Regions from separate parts of the Rhodococcus jostii RHA1 genome, predicted to be linked through region 1. Evidence: riboswitches for the same ligand, from Rfam matches in the RefSeq annotation. Region 1 holds a riboswitch; the other holds the start of a gene.

Region 1 (7,601 bases):
CGCGTCTTCGGCATCAACCGCGACCTCATCCGGAACGGGTACACCCAGGTGGTGGTCGATGCCCGGGGCACCGGCTTCTCCCAGGGGGAATGGCAGGCGCTCGGTCCGCTCGAGCAGCAGGACTCCGTCGAGATCATCGACTGGATGAGCAAGCAGGGATGGTCCGACGGCAGGGTCGGCATGGCGGGGGTGTCCTATTCGGGAATCAACTCGCTGCAGGCCGCGGGGCATCAGCCGCCGGCATTGAAGGCCATCTTCCCGACCGAACCGGGCAACGATCTGCTCCGCGACATCGTCGGAACGGGCGGTGGTCTCGGTGTGGGATTCATGCCGCTGTGGCTGTCGCTGGTCAACGGTCTCAAGTTCGTTCCCGACATCCAGGCCATCGCGCAGGGGCGTTTCGACCAGCGGTGGCTGCAGGATCGGTTGCGGGATCCGCTGACGCTCTTCCCCGCGCTGATCGAGGCCATGACCGCGCCGGACATCAACGGTCTCGACCCTGGCACGCTGCGGGTGGCGCAGGACGGCCAGTTCTACGAGGAGCGGAAGGCGCAGGCCGCGAACATCGAGGTGCCGACGATGCTCTACGGCGCGTGGCACGACATCTTCGCGAACAGCGAGCCGCGGGTCTACAACGACATCCCGCTGCCCGCCGGGGAGAAGCAGCTGATCATGAGCGACGCCTACCACATCTCGTTCGGGGGCGGCTTCGGTGAGCAGGGTGCCCCGCCGCGACTCGACGTCCTCGAACGCGCCTGGTTCGACAAGTGGCTGAAGGGCATCGACAACGGCATCGACGAGTACGGTCCGGTCACGCTGTATCAGCAGGGCAACGGCTGGACCACCACCGATCAGTTCCCGCGGGCGGGTGTCGACTACCAGCGGATGTACCTGTCGGGTGTCTCCAGCGGCACCGCCGGGCACGCCGCCCACGACGGCAGCCTGGTGTCGGCGAAACCCGGCGACGCGGCACAGCTCACCGTCGCACCCGGACTTCGCGGGCTCTGTTCCCGCGACGGCGCGCAGGGCACCGCAGGCGCGGCCGTCGTCTTCGGATCGGTGTGCAGCAAGGACTCCCGGTTCGCCGAGGCCGAGGGACTGACGTTCACCAGTGCCCCGGTCACGCAGCCGACCGAGCTGTCGGGTCCGGTCAATCTGCACCTCGAAACCGTGCTCGACGCCCCGGACGGATTCTGGGCGGTGACGCTCAACGACGTCGCACCGGACGGCACGTCGACTCCGCTCACCAACGGCGCTCTCACCGCTTCCATGCGGGCCGTGGACGATTCGAAGAGCACCAAGTCGGCGAACGGCGACTACACCGAACCGCACCACTCTCTGACGGTGGACGCCCGTCAGCCGCTGGTCCCGGGTGAAGTGACACCGGTCGATATCAACTTCGTGCCCACCGACGCGGTCCTCGAACCGGGGCATCGGCTGCGCGTCGACGTGTACGCGGGCAGCGTCCCCCGGTACCTGCCGCTCGGACCGATGCTGGCCGACAGCCAACTGAAGCCGCAGCACGTCGCGTTGTCCCCGGATCGCCCGAGTTTCCTCAATCTGCCGCTGGTCGGAGCGCAGGCGTGGTGAAAGGTTCACGCCATGTCCCGAGATCCGTAGGGTTGACGCCATGACCAAGTGGACAGCTTCGGACATCGTCGATCAGAGCGGCCGCACGTTCGTCGTCACGGGCGCCAACAGTGGTCTGGGGGAGGTGGCCGCGCGGGCTCTGGGCAAGGCTGGCGCGCACGTCGTGCTGGCCTGTCGTAACACCCACAAGGGGGAGGTCGTCGCCCGGTCGATCGGTGACAACGCCGAGGTGCGCCGCCTCGATCTGTCCGACCTCGCCTCGGTGCGCGAGTTCGCCGCCGGCGTCGAGTCCGTCGACGTGCTCGTGAACAACGCCGGCGTGATGGCGGTGCCGCAGCGCACGACCGCCGACGGATTCGAAATGCAGATCGGCACAAACCATCTCGGGCACTTCGCGTTGACCGGCCTGCTGCTCGACAAGATCACCGACCGGGTCGCCACCATGTCGAGTGCCGCACATCAGGCGGGAACAATTCACCTCGACGACCTCAACTGGGAACGCCGCAAGTACAACCGCTGGAGCGCGTACGGACAGTCGAAGCTCGCGAATCTGCTGTTCACGTACGAGTTGCAGCGCAGGCTGTCCGCGGCGGGGTCACCCGTCAAAGCGGTGGCCGCGCACCCCGGTTACGCGTCGACCAATCTGCAGGCCCACACCGAGTCGGTGCAGGACAAGCTGATGGCCGTCGGCAACCGGATCTTCGCGCAGTCGGCGGAGATGGGGGCGCTGCCGATGCTGTACGCGGCCACCGCACCCGACGTGATCGGCGGCAGCTACATCGGGCCGGACGGCCTGTTCGAGCAGCGTGGCCACCCGAAGGTGGTGGGCTCCAACAAGAAGTCGCGGGACGAGCACACCGCGGGGGCGTTGTGGTCTCTGTCGGAGGACCTGACGGGCGTCGAGTTCACGTTCCGGTGACCCGACGCCCGTGAGGGTCTCTCAGTCTTCGGTGACCTCGAGGGTGACGTCGATGTTGCCGCGGGTGGCGTTGGAGTAGGGGCACACCTGGTGTGCCTTCTCGGTCAGTTCGAGCGCCTCGGCGCGGGGCAGGTGGGGGAGGGAGACCTCGAGGGTGACGGCGAGACCGAAGCCGCCGCCGTCCGTGGCGCCGATGCCGACGCGGGCGCCGACGGCGGAGTCGGCGACGTTCGCCTTCGCCTGACGGGCGACCAGCTGGAGTGCGGAGTGGAAGCAGGCCGCGTATCCGGCGGCGAACAACTGCTCAGGGTTGGTGCCGTCGCCGGACCCGCCCATCTCGGTGGGGATCGCGAGATTCAGGTCGAGCCGGCCGTCGGACGTGCGGGCGTGGCCGTTGCGGCCTTCTCCGGTGGCGAGAGCCTCGGCGGTGTAGACGATCTTCATGGTTTCTTCTCTCCTGTAGGGGTGTTGAAGCGGTGGAGCGATTCGGTGAGCTGCGACAGGGTGTCCCGCAGGGCGACGAGTTCGTCGACCTCCATTCCTGTCGACTGAGCGAGTTCCGCGGGGATGCCCTCCGCGGCGGCGCGGAGGGCCGCGCCCTTTTCGGTGAGGTGGATCCCGACCCGGCGCTCGTCGGCCGAGGAGCGCCGGCGTTCGACCAGGCCCAGGGTGTCGAGCCGCTTGAGCAGTGGCGACAGCGTGCCGGTGTCGAGTTCGAGGGCGTCGCAGATCTCACGTACTCCGCGGCCGTCCTGTTCCCAGAGCACCAGCAGCACGAGGTACTGCGGGTAGGTCACTCCCAGCGAGTCGAGCATCGACCGGTATCTCGCCGTCATGGCGCGGGAAGCCGAGTACAGCGCGAAGCACACCTGGCGGTCGAGGGCGAGGTTGTCGGTCACCACTGAATAGTTGCACACAACTAGGTTGTGCACAATAGAAAAAGGTCAACCGGTGAGGGGGCTTACACTGTTGGCCAGTGACACGGGGTGCTGCCCGGCGACGAGCCGGGCGGCTGAGACCACACCCGTCGAACCTGAACTGGGTAATGCCGGCGAAGGGATGTCGCGGAGACGGCCGTATGCGCTCATCCGATGTCTCGTCGCCGACCGAACGGAAGGTGACAGCATGCAGCTCGACAAGCAGATCGTCCTGGTGACCGGCGGTGGGCGGGGCCTCGGCGCCGCCATCGTGCGGTCGTTCGCGGCGCAGAACGCGCGGGTGATCGTGAACTACCGGAACAGCCGGGATGCGGCCGAGGAACTCGCGGCGTCCCTGGGCGCGGACCGTGCGGTCGCGCTCCGGGCCGATGTCACCGACGCCGAACAGGTGGCGGCGCTGTTCTCCGCGGCGGAGGAGCACTTCGGTTCCCCGGTGACCACGGTGATCAACAACGCGCTCGCCGACTTCTCCTTCAACGGCGACGCACGCGACAAGGCGGACGTCATCACATGGGAGTCCTTCGACTCGCAGCTGCGTGGCAGCGTGAAGGCGACATTGCACACGACGCAGGCCGCGCTGCCGGGAATGCGTTCGCTCGGGTTCGGCCGGATCGTGAACATCGGCACCAACCTGTTCCAGAACCCTGTCGTCCCGTACCACGACTACACGGCCGCCAAGGCCGCGGCGCTGTCGCTGACCCGCACCCTCGCCGCCGACCTCGGTCCCGACGGCATCACCGTCAACATGGTCTCGGGCGGGCTGCTCCGCACCACCGACGCGAGCGCCGCCACTCCCGACGAGGTGTTCGACCTCATCGCGGCGAGCACCCCGCTGCAGCGCGTCACCACCCCGGACGAATTCGCCGACGCGGTGCTGTTCTTCGCGTCCCCGTGGTCGCGGTCGGTGACCGGCCAGAACCTCGTCGTCGACGGCGGACTGGTCAAGGACTGACATGACCGACGCCCGGCAACTGCACTTCAACGCATTCCTCTACAGCTGCGGGCACCACGGTGCCGCGTGGCGGCACCCCTCGTCCCCGGTGGAGCGACTCTGCGACATCGCCTACTACGAGGAGTTGGCGCAGATCGCGGAGCGGGGCTGCCTCGACGCGGTGTTCTTCGCGGACGGGCATTCGGTGCGCGACCCCGCATCCGGAGGCATGTGGTTCCTCGAACCGCTCACCGCGCTGTCCGCGATGGCGCGGGCGACGGAGCGGGTCGGACTGGTGACGACGGTGTCCACTACGTTCTACACACCGTTCCACGCCGCCCGGATGCTGGCGTCGCTCGACCACATCAGCGGCGGCCGCGTCGGCTGGAACGTGGTGACGTCGATGTTCGACGCCGAAGCGCGCAACCACGGGCTCGACGAGATGCCGCCGCACGACGAACGCTATTCGCGTGCCGCGGAATTCGTCGACGTGGCACTCGCTCTGTGGGATTCGTGGGGGCCCGACGCGCTCGTACTCGACCGGGACGGCATCTTCGCGGACCCGGCCGAGGTGAAGGCGGTCGAGCATCGGGGCAAGCACTTTCTCGTGGACGGTCCGCTGAACGTGCCGCGCTCGCCGCAGGGTCGTCCCGTGCTGTTCCAGGCGGGCGCGTCCGATCAGGGCCGCGACCTGGCCGCCCGGTGCGCCGAGGGAATCTACGCCGTCGCCTACGACCTCACGGCCGCGCAGAGCTACTACGACGACGTGAAGCGGCGCATCCGCGCGGCAGGCCGCGACGCCGACGCGGTGACCGTGATGCCCGGTCTCGTGACCTACGTCGGCTCCACCACCGAGGAGGCCCGACGGAAGAAGGCGGAACTCGACGCGCTCCTGCCCGTCGAACAGTCGCTGGCGCAGTTGTCGATGTTCGTCCAGCAGGACTGCAGTGCCTGGGAATTGGATGCACCCGTTCCCGCGCTGCCGCAGCTGTCGGAGTTCACCGGGCCGCAGGGCCGGTACGACACGATCCTGCGGATCATCGAGAAGGACCGTCCCACCGTGCGGTCGCTGCTGGGCACGTTGGCGGCCGGCGGCGGGCACTGCACCATGATCGGAACCCCGGAATCGATCGCCGACGAGATCGAAACGTGGTTCCGCGACGGCGGGGCCGACGGCTTCAACCTGATGCCGCCGCTCTACCCGAACGGCCTCGCCGACTTCGTCGACGAGGTGATCCCCGTCCTGCAGAAGCGGGGGCTGTTCCGCGCGGAGTATGAGACAGAGACTCTGCGCGACCATCTCCGGGGGCGCCCGTAGTTGCCACCACAAAGAACACAACCTTCTCTAAGTACGCAACAGTGACTGTGAGCGTCCCTCCCCCCGACACTGGCTGTTATCGCGATCACACCACGACGCGAGTTCGGACGAGGAGTGGCAATGCTGGTAGCACTCGGCTTTCTGATGGTGGCCGTGTTCATGTTCCTGATCATGTCCAAACGGGCCACTCCCGTGGTCGGGTTGATCGCCGTCCCGGTCGCATTCGGCATCGCGGCCGGGGCGGGCCTCGGAATCGGCGACATGATCACCGACGGGATCAAGGCGCTGGCACCGACGGCCGCGTTGCTGTTCTTCGCGATCATCTTCTTCGGAATCATGATCGACGTCGGCCTGTTCGACCCGCTGGTGAAACTCATCCTCCGGCTCGTCCGCAACGACCCCATGCGGCTCGTCGTCGGCACCGCGGTGCTCGCGATGGTGGTGTCGCTGGACGGTGACGGATCCACGACGTTCATCATCGTGACGTCCGCGCTGTTGCCGCTGTACATGAAGCTGAAGGTCAGCCCCGTGGTCCTCACGGTGGTCGCCGGCCTGGCGAACGGCGCGATGAACATCGTCCCCTGGGGCGGACCGACGGTCCGGGCCGCCGCCGCACTGGGTATCTCGCCGTCGGACGTGTTCGTCCCGATGATCCCGTCGCTGGTGGTCGGACTGCTCGTCGTGCTGCTGTTCGCCGTGCAGTTGGGCTACAGCGAACGCCGCCGCATCGGCACGCTCGAACTCACCGACGAGCGCCTCCTCGTCTCCGCGGGCTCCGGCCTCCGGCGGTCCGCGACCGGCTCCGGGGGTAACGGCGACGCGCCCCGAACCGGTGGCGGCTCCGGCGATGCCGGATCGGACAACGGCCAGGGCTTCGTCGACGGTCTCGACCCCCAGCGGCCCACGCTGCGCCCGAAGCTGCTGTGGTTCAACGCGCTCGTGACCGTGGCGCTCCTCGTCGTGCTCGTGATGGACGTGCTGCCGATTCCGGTCCTGTTCATGGTGGCCGCATCGATCGCGCTGACGGTGAACTTCCCGCGGGTCAAGGAACAGCAGGAAGCGATCACCCGCCACTCGTCGAGCATCGTCTCCGTGGTCGCGATGGTGTTCGCCGCCGCTGTCCTCACCGGCGTGTTCCAGGGCACCGGAATGGTCGAGGCCATGGCGCAGTGGCTGCTCGAGATCATCCCGGCCTCGCTCGGACCGCACCTGGCCGTCATCACGGGCATCCTGAGCCTGCCGTTCACGTTCTTCATGAGCAACGACGCCTTCTACTTCGGCATCATGCCCGTGCTCGCCGAGACGGCGGCCACGTACGGCATCGAGCCGGTCGAGATGGCCCGCGCATCCATCACCGGCCAGACGTTCCACATGCAGAGCCCCCTCGTCCCGGCCATCCTCCTACTCGTGACCCTGGCGGGTGTCCCGCTGGCGGACCATCACAAGAAGGTGCTGTGGCGCGCAGCGCTGGTGTCGCTGTCGATGCTGGTGATCGGTGTGGTCCTCGGACAGATTCCCTGGTGACCTAGTCCTCTGTGTCGGTGTCGGTGGCGGGCCCCTCGGGGGTCGCGCCACCTTCGCCGCTCCAGTCGGCGCCCGAACTCTTGTCATCCTCGGCCGGATCGGACATCACGTCCTTGTCCGCGCCCGGGGGCGCCGCTGTCGGGTGGTCGTCGTCTTCGGTCCGGATGAATCCTTCGGTGTCATGTCCGACGAATACCCCGACAACGGGGTGCTCCAATCAGGCGGACCCCGTTCTGTAGTTCGAAAACTCCGTCGGGGATTGGCAGGTGAACAATACTTCGACGTAGTGTTCCCCGGGTTATCGACGATGAAGGAGTGGAACTGTGGCGCGGAAAGTTGTTGTCGAACGCATCGACGACATCGACGGAACTCCGATCAAGA
Region 2 (7,601 bases), 3.5 Mb from region 1:
GTCACCGATCCCCTGACGCTGCGGCCCAACGTGCCCGGCACGGGCGCCGAGAACTTCCAGATGGGCTCGTACGTCAAGCACGACGGGTTCGTCTACGGGTTCGGCACGCCGTCGGGTCGTTCCGGCGACGCCCGGTTGTCGCGGGTGAAGGAAGCGGACATCCGGAACCTCACGTTGTACGAGTACTGGGACGGCAAGGCGTGGGCGAAGGCCAACGCCACCGTCGCCGCACCCGTCATACCCGGACCCGTCAGCGAGTTGTCGGTGCAGTTCAACCAGTACCTCGGTCAGTTCGTGGCGATGTACACCGATGCCGGCAATTCGGTGGTCATGCGCCGGTCCGACCACCTCGAATCCGGCTGGAGCGAACCCGAGGTGCTGGTGAGCAGCCGGGACGTGCCCGAGCTGTACGGCGCTTACATGCACCCGTGGTCGCAGGGATCCGATCTGTATTTCCTGGCCACCACCTGGTCGGACTACAACGTCATGCTGCTGCGCACCAACCTCGCGGACTGACGGTAATCTGCGAGTGACAGCGTGCGCGGGTCAGCGCGCACGCCACACGAGCAGAGGAGCGGTCTGTGGCGGCCACGGTGGAGCACGACGTGTCGGAATCCCGGTTCGAGATCTACCTCGACGGCCAGCTGGCCGGATACGCCGACTATTTCGAGCGGAACGGTGCCCGCGACTTCCACCACACCGTCACGTACCCCCAGTTCCGCGGTCAGGGTCTGGCCGCGGAAGTGGTGAAGGCCGCCCTCGACGACACGAAGGCCAGCGGGCTCACCGTGATTCCGTCGTGCTCGTACGTCGAGAAGTACATCGCCGAGAATCCGAGCTATGCGGAGCTCGTCTGATCCGGTCCGCCTGACCGTCCGCGCGTCGTGTCTGGTCGCCGCGGCGGTCGTGCTGGCCGGCTGCGGTGCCGGCGACGGTTCCGAGACCGATCCGGCGGTGTCCACCCAGACCACGGCGGTGGCCGCGCAGCCCGGCGCGTTCGTGGGTGAATGCGGATCGCTGACCGACGCGGAGGTGTACGAGCGCGCCGGGATCACCGCGCTCACCCCGGTGTCGCGCAACGGCATCAAGTGCCGGTGGGAAGCGGACGGCGGCGAACGGTACGTGATGTTCACCTGGTACCGCGGCAGCCCCATCGACCGGGAGCGGTCGGTGGCCAAGGGCATCGGTCACGAGGTCCACGACCTCGAGATCGCCGGGCACCGCGGGTTCTCCTCGCAGAACGTCGGATTCTGCGAGGTCGCGCTCGGCACGGGTTCCGACTTCGTGCACTGGCTGGTCCGCTACGGCACGGCCACCGCACCCTCCGATCCGTGCGCGGCCCCCACCGCGCTCGGCCGGCTGACGTTGGAGAAGGTCAAGTGAGCGCCGGCCGCCGGGTCGCCGCGGCGCTGGCGTCGGCGTCGGCGATGATCCTGGCCGGCTGCGGCACCTCCGTCACCGGTAGTCCCCTGCCCGAGGGCGCCGCAACCACCGACGACGGCGGCTCGCCGCAGTTCGACAAACTCCTCCGCGAGTGCGACGCCGTCCCCAACGACAAGATCGCGGAGACCCTCCACGGCGCCGGCATCGACCAGTACTTCTTCGGCGCGGTGTGCATGTGGACGGTGTCGTCCGCCGCCGGTTCGATCGACGTCACGTTCGGCTGGTTCGAGAACAACTCGCTGCAACGCGAGCGGAGTGTGGCGGATGGGCTGGGCTACCAGGTGGAAACAACGTCGATCGCGGGCACGTCGGCGTTCAGCGCCCGGCGTCCGGGTGATTCGGCGACGTGCGGGATCACCGCCGCCTACTCGGGCGTCATCACCTGGTGGGTGCAGCAGCGGTCGGGCACCGGCGACCCGTGCGACGGAGCGCGTACCCTCGCCGAACTGACCCTGCAACGCAACCAGTAGCGGCCGAAATTCGCTCGCGGTGGCCCCGACCTCGCTGTTAGCGTCGAAGGACTACCGATCGAGCCGACCAGAGGACCCTTGCCGTGACCGCCACCGAGACGGCTGTGACTCGCCGGTTCGGGCCCCTGATCCTCCTGAACCTCGCGACGCTGTTCTCGTCCACCGGCAACGGCATCGCGATCGTCGTGCTGCCCTGGCTCGTGCTCGAGAGGACAGGTCGCGCGTCCGACGCCGCGATCGTCGCGGGCGCGGCCACCCTTCCGCTGCTGGTGTCGAGCCTGTTCGCGGGCACGTTCGTCGACCTGTTCGGACGTCGTCGCACGTCGATGATCTCCGACTGCCTGTCCGCCCTGTCCGTGGCGGCCATCCCGGTGATCGCGAACACGACGGGCCTCACCGTCACGGTGATCGCCGTCCTCGCCGCGATCGGCGCCGCGTTCGATCCGGCCGGAATTGCGGCGCGGGAGTCGATGCTGCCGGCCGCCACGAAGTCCGCGGGCTGGTCACTCGACCGGATGAACAGCCTCTACGAGGCCAACTACAACGTGGCGTATCTCGTCGGACCGGGCATCGGCGGTGTCCTCATCGCGACGGTGGGTGCGGTGAACACGTTGTGGGTCACCGCCGTCGGCTTCGTGCTGTCCGTGGTGACCATCGCGTTCCTGCGACTGGAGAACGCCGGCAGACCCGACACCTCCACGCGCCCGACGTCCATCTGGCACGGCACGCTCGAGGGCCTGAAGTTCGTGTGGCACAACCGGCTCCTGCGCACGATCGCTCTCGTCGACATGGCGGTGGTCGCGCTGTACATGCCCGTCGAGTCGGTGGTGTTCCCGGTGTACTTCACCGAACTCGACAAGCCCGCGCAACTGGGTTCGGTGCTGATGGCACTCAGTATCGGCGGTGTGGTGGGTGCCCTCGCGTACGGACCGCTCGCGCCGTACGTGTCGCGCAGGATGCTGATGGTGGTGGCGGTGACGGTGCTGGGCGCGGCCATGGTCGCGATGGCGTTCCTGCCGCCGCTGTGGGCGATTCTGGCGCTGGCCCTCCTCCAGGGTCTCGTGTTCGGTCCGGTCGGCCCGATCGCCAACTACGCCATGCAAACTCGCAGTCCGGAGCACATGCGGGGGCGCGTCACCGGGGTCATGACGTCCACCGCGTACGCCGCGGGTCCGCTGGGTTACCTGCTGGCCGGTCCGCTCCTCGACAAGTGGGGAATTCAGCCGACGTTCTTCGTGCTCGCGATCCCGGTCCTGATCATCGGGCTGGCCTGCTTCGCGCTGCCCGTTCTGAAGGAACTGGACGACAAGGTGCCCGTCAGTTGAAGCCCATGACGTCGTTGCCCCAGGCGATCCGCATCTCGTGGTCGGGGTCCTTCACGAGGGTGTCCGCGCCGTCGATCAGCAACGTCGAGCGGTTCTCCTCGTCGTAGGGGGCCCAGTGTTTGGACCCGTCCAGCGCGGCGGGGACACCGTGTCGCGCGAACGCGAGCCACCGGCGCTGGATCCGGCCCGACACCTCGAGCGCCGTCTTCCGGCCGCCGAGCCAGAACGTCGGGTCGATGTTGAGGGTGTCGAAATTGCCGAAGACGTACGGGAGTTCGGTGGCGTGGCCGGCTCCGATGCGCGCGGCCTTGAGCATCGGCGTGGCCTGATCGAACCGGTACATCCAGGTCGGCGAGTGCCTGCTGTGGGCGTCGGCCACCCACAGGGCGGGCATCCGGAACGCGGCGTCCCGCGACATCGCGAGCGCGCCCTTCGGCTTTCCGCGGTCCGGGTACGCCGACAGGATGTCGGCGAGGCGGGCGGCGGGCAGTTCGGGGTGATCGGCCGCGATCGCCCTCAGCATCTCCTGCACCGAATCCGACGTGACCGGCAGCAGAGGCGATTTCATGAACTTGAAGATCGACGACTCGTCCTTGTTGGAACCGATGATGAGAGGGATGCGGTGGGAGTGGCCCTTCTGGAACGCGGCCACCGGATAGCGGGGCAGGAAGTCGCGGTCCACCACGGGCGCCATGGCGAGCGTGCCCGGAATCCTCGTCGGCACCTCGTTGACGAGTGTGTCGCTGGCCTCTATCACCGTGCGGTACGGAAGGTGCAGCAGTGTGTCGATCTGCGCGGGTTCCACCTCGAGGATGTCGAGGAACTGTTTCGCGACGGTGGCCGCCCGCTCGCTCCCGTAGACCGACGTGGCGGGCGGGCTCTGGGCGATCGCGCGGTGGAAGAGCCCCTCCGCGCTCGGACACGTCATCAGCGTGGTGATCGATCCAGCCCCGGACGACTCCCCGAACACCGTCACCTCGTCCGGGTCACCGCCGAACGACGCGATGTTGTCGCGCACCCATTCGAGGGCCGCGACCTGGTCACGCAGCCCGCAGTTGGTCTCGAACACCCGCTCGGCCGTCGAGAACGACGACAGGTCGAGGAAGCCGAGCGCTCCCACCCGGTAGTTGAACGAGACCAGCACGACGTCGCCGAGAGTAGACAGGATGCGCCCGTTGTAGATGCCCTGAGCTGCTGTTCCCAGGCAGTAGGCACCGCCGTGGATCCACACCATCACCGGCCGCGGGGTGCCGTCGGGTTTCGGGGCCCAGACGTTGACGGACAGGCAGTCCTCGTCCATCTCGAGTCCGGCATCGATGGGGACGGCGGTGCCGTGCCCCTGCGGCGCCATCGGGCCGAAGTCGACGCAGTCGCGCACACCGTCCCACGGTGTGGGCGGGGCCGGGGCGCGGAACCGCAGATCGCCGACGGGGGCCGCGGCGAACGGAATGCCCTTCCACGCGTAGACGTCGCCCTCGGGGTAGCCACGCACCTCACCGTCCCGGGCGCGGACGACGAGCGTGTCGCCGGACTTGTCGACCTCCACGGACGAATCTCCTCACGCAGCACGTTCCGGGAATCTCTCGCCAAACTACCAACGATGAGTAGGCAGTACCGATCGAACGCGACATAGATCAACAGTGCGCTAACATTCCCGCGTGGCCGCATGGACCGATTCCGGGGGCAAGAGCCTCCTCGACTACCCGCGCCCGTCCGTGGCGGTCGACGTCGCCGTCCTCACCGTCGACGGCCCGGAACTGAAAGTTCTTGTGGTTCCGGATCGTTCGGGCCGGCTCGCCCTCCCCGGCACGTTTCTCCACGAGGGTGAGCGACTGCGGGACGCCGCCGAGCGGTGCCTGCGGATCAAGGCCGGCCTGACGGGCACCGAATTCCATCAGCTGGCGATGCTGGACGATCCCGGCCGCGACGATCGCGGGTGGGTGCTGTCGATGACGCACGGCGCCGCGCTGCCCCGCACGGCGCTCCCCCGCGACACGATGTTGATCACCGTCGACGACGACCGGGTGACGCAGGACCTGGCGTTCGACCACGCGGACGGCGTCACCCTCGCCGTCGCCGACCTGAGAGAGCGATACGCGCGGGCCGTCGACCCGTCCGGCCTGGCCGGCGACACGTTCACGGTGCTCGAACTCCGCCGGGTGTACGAGGTGGTGTTCGGGCGTCCCCTGCCGAAGGACTCGTTCCGCCGGCACCTGATGCCGGCCCTCGAGAACACCGGTGACATGGCCGTCGTCGGGACCGGCCGGCCCGCGGAGATCTACCGGCGCGGACCCGCACCCCTTCCGCCGAGCGCGGCCGCGTTCCTCGCCGGCTGAGCCCCTCCACCGACCCGGGCCTTTCCGCCCGCGGCAGGGCCGGTGCTAGGGTCGGCTTGTTCTGACACGGGGTGCTCCGCACGGGCGGGGCTGAGAACACACCCGGGAACCTGCTCAGGTAATGCTGACGAAGGGATGTCAACGTTGTGAATAGCTCTGTCCAAGATGCTGCCGGCGCCGGCCAGCACGCCCGATTCACGGACCACTTGTGGGACCGGACCAAGGTGCTGCGCGAGGCGATCGACGAACTCGAGTTCCTGCGCCGCCTCGGCGACGGAACGCTGCCGCTGGACGTGTTCCGCACGTACATCGAGCAGGATTTCCTGTACCTGACCGGGTACGCGAAGGCCCTCTCACTGGTGGCCGCGCACGCGCCGGGCCCGGTCGAGGCCGGCTTCTGGGCGGGTTCGGCCGCCGAGGCCGCCACGGTCGAGGCCACGCTGCACCAGAATCTGCTGACCAGCGGACAACTCCCCGAGTCGGACGTGGAGCCGCTGCATTCGCCGGCCTGCCTCGGGTACATCTCCTACCTGACGGCCGTCGCCGCCACCGAGCCGTACGCGGTGGCCGCCGCGGCGGTGCTGCCCTGCTTCTGGATCTACGCCGACGTCGGGCACCGGCTCGCGGCGAGCGCCCGCGAGGTGCTTTCCGCCGACCCGTCGCACCCGTACGCACAGTGGGTGACCACCTACGACGCGGAGGAGTTCCACGCCGCCGTCGCGAGGGCCCGCGAACTCGTGGATGCCGCGGCCGAGGCCGCGACCGACGCCCAGCGCGAGGCGATGACGGAGGCGTTCGTGATCGCCAGCCGCTACGAACTCATGTTCTGGGACACCGCTCTCAACAAGCAGGAATGGCCGGCGTCGTGACACTCTTCTCTCGTACCAAGCGCGCTGCCACCGCAGCCATCGTCCTGGTCTCCGCCCTGTCGCTGCTCACCGGTTGCGCCGGTGACTCGCAGTCCGGCGACACCATCCGGTTCGCACTCGACTGGACACCGAACACCAACCACACCGGCCTGTTCGTCGCCCAGCAGGAAGGCTGGTTCGCGGACGCCGGCCTCGATGTGCAGGTGCTGCCCTACAACGACACCTCGCCCGACACCCTGGTCGACGCCGGTAACGCGGAGTTCGGGGTGAGCTTCCAGAGTTCCGCGACGTTCTCGAAGGCCGCGGGCGCACAGACCACGTCGGTGATGGCTCCGCTGCAGCACTGGGCGACGGGCATCGCGGTGAAGGCGGATCGCGCCGACATCACCCGCCCCCGGGATCTGGACGGCAAGATCTACGCCGGGTTCGCGGATCCGGACGGCGAGGAGACGCTGAAGCAGATCATCCGGAACGACGGCGGCAAGGGCGAATTCACCACCGTCACGCTCGGCACCTCGGCGTACGAGGCCGTGTACTCCGGCACCGCCGACTTCACCGTCTCGTTCTTCGGCTGGGAGGGCATCGAGGCCGAGCACCAGGGCACCCCGATGCGCTACTTCCACTACACCGACTACGGCTTCCCGGATGCGTACGCGCTCGTCATCGAGGGCAACGAGCAATGGATGGCCGACCATCCCGAGCAGGCCCGCAAGTTCGTCCAGGCCCTGCAGCGCGGATACCAGTTCGCCGCCGACCGGCCGGACGAGGCCGCGCAGATCCTGATCGACGCCAACCCCGGCGCCTTCACCGACGAGTCCCTCGTGCGGGAGAGCCAGCAGATGCTGTCCTCCGAGTACATGAAGGACAGTTCCGGCAAGGTCGGGACCCAGACGGCCGAGCAGTGGGCGGGGTACTCCGGTTTCCTGTTCAAGCACGGCCTGCTCACCGGCCCCGACGGGGCACCGCTGACCACGGAACCCGACTGGTCGACGTATTTCACCAATGAGTACCTCACTCAGCCCTGACCCGAGTCTGCGCACTACGGCCCCGGGCACCTCCCCGCTGCTGCGGCGGGTGCTGCCCGCGGTCGTGGTCGTGGCACTGCTGGTCGTCGCGTGGCAGGTGTACGTGACGGTCAGCGATATCCGGCCGCAGGTG

The links. Region 1 has a riboswitch for thiamine pyrophosphate ahead of RHA1_RS23940 (3-oxoacyl-ACP reductase). Riboswitches for the same ligand answer to the same signal wherever they lie in the genome.
Region 2: linked by a shared signal. The riboswitch ahead of RHA1_RS07770 (TenA family protein) and the one ahead of RHA1_RS23940 (3-oxoacyl-ACP reductase) in region 1 are both predicted to bind thiamine pyrophosphate.

What each region holds. Positions count from the first base shown of each region.
Region 1 covers NC_008268.1:5,162,680-5,170,280, forward strand. The annotation lists gene RHA1_RS23920 (CocE/NonD family hydrolase) at 1-1,590, shown strand, start outside; gene RHA1_RS23925 (oxidoreductase) at 1,631-2,509, shown strand; gene RHA1_RS23930 (organic hydroperoxide resistance protein) at 2,531-2,953, opposite strand; gene RHA1_RS23935 (MarR family winged helix-turn-helix transcriptional regulator) at 2,950-3,408, opposite strand; TPP riboswitch at 3,482-3,586, shown strand; gene RHA1_RS23940 (3-oxoacyl-ACP reductase) at 3,635-4,399, shown strand; gene RHA1_RS23945 (LLM class flavin-dependent oxidoreductase) at 4,401-5,696, shown strand; gene RHA1_RS23950 (CitMHS family transporter) at 5,817-7,220, shown strand; partial or broken gene RHA1_RS23955 (hypothetical protein) at 7,222-7,403, opposite strand; gene RHA1_RS23960 (histone-like nucleoid-structuring protein Lsr2) at 7,544-7,601, shown strand, end outside.
Region 2 covers NC_008268.1:1,677,351-1,684,951, forward strand. The annotation lists gene RHA1_RS07735 (glycoside hydrolase family 183 protein) at 1-516, shown strand, start outside; gene RHA1_RS07740 (GNAT family N-acetyltransferase) at 582-857, shown strand; gene RHA1_RS07745 (DUF3558 domain-containing protein) at 841-1,383, shown strand; gene RHA1_RS07750 (DUF3558 domain-containing protein) at 1,380-1,913, shown strand; gene RHA1_RS07755 (MFS transporter) at 1,997-3,238, shown strand; gene RHA1_RS07760 (carboxylesterase/lipase family protein) at 3,231-4,784, opposite strand; gene RHA1_RS07765 (NUDIX hydrolase) at 4,897-5,574, shown strand; TPP riboswitch at 5,632-5,727, shown strand; gene RHA1_RS07770 (TenA family protein) at 5,721-6,443, shown strand; gene RHA1_RS07775 (ABC transporter substrate-binding protein) at 6,428-7,468, shown strand; gene RHA1_RS07780 (ABC transporter permease) at 7,446-7,601, shown strand, end outside.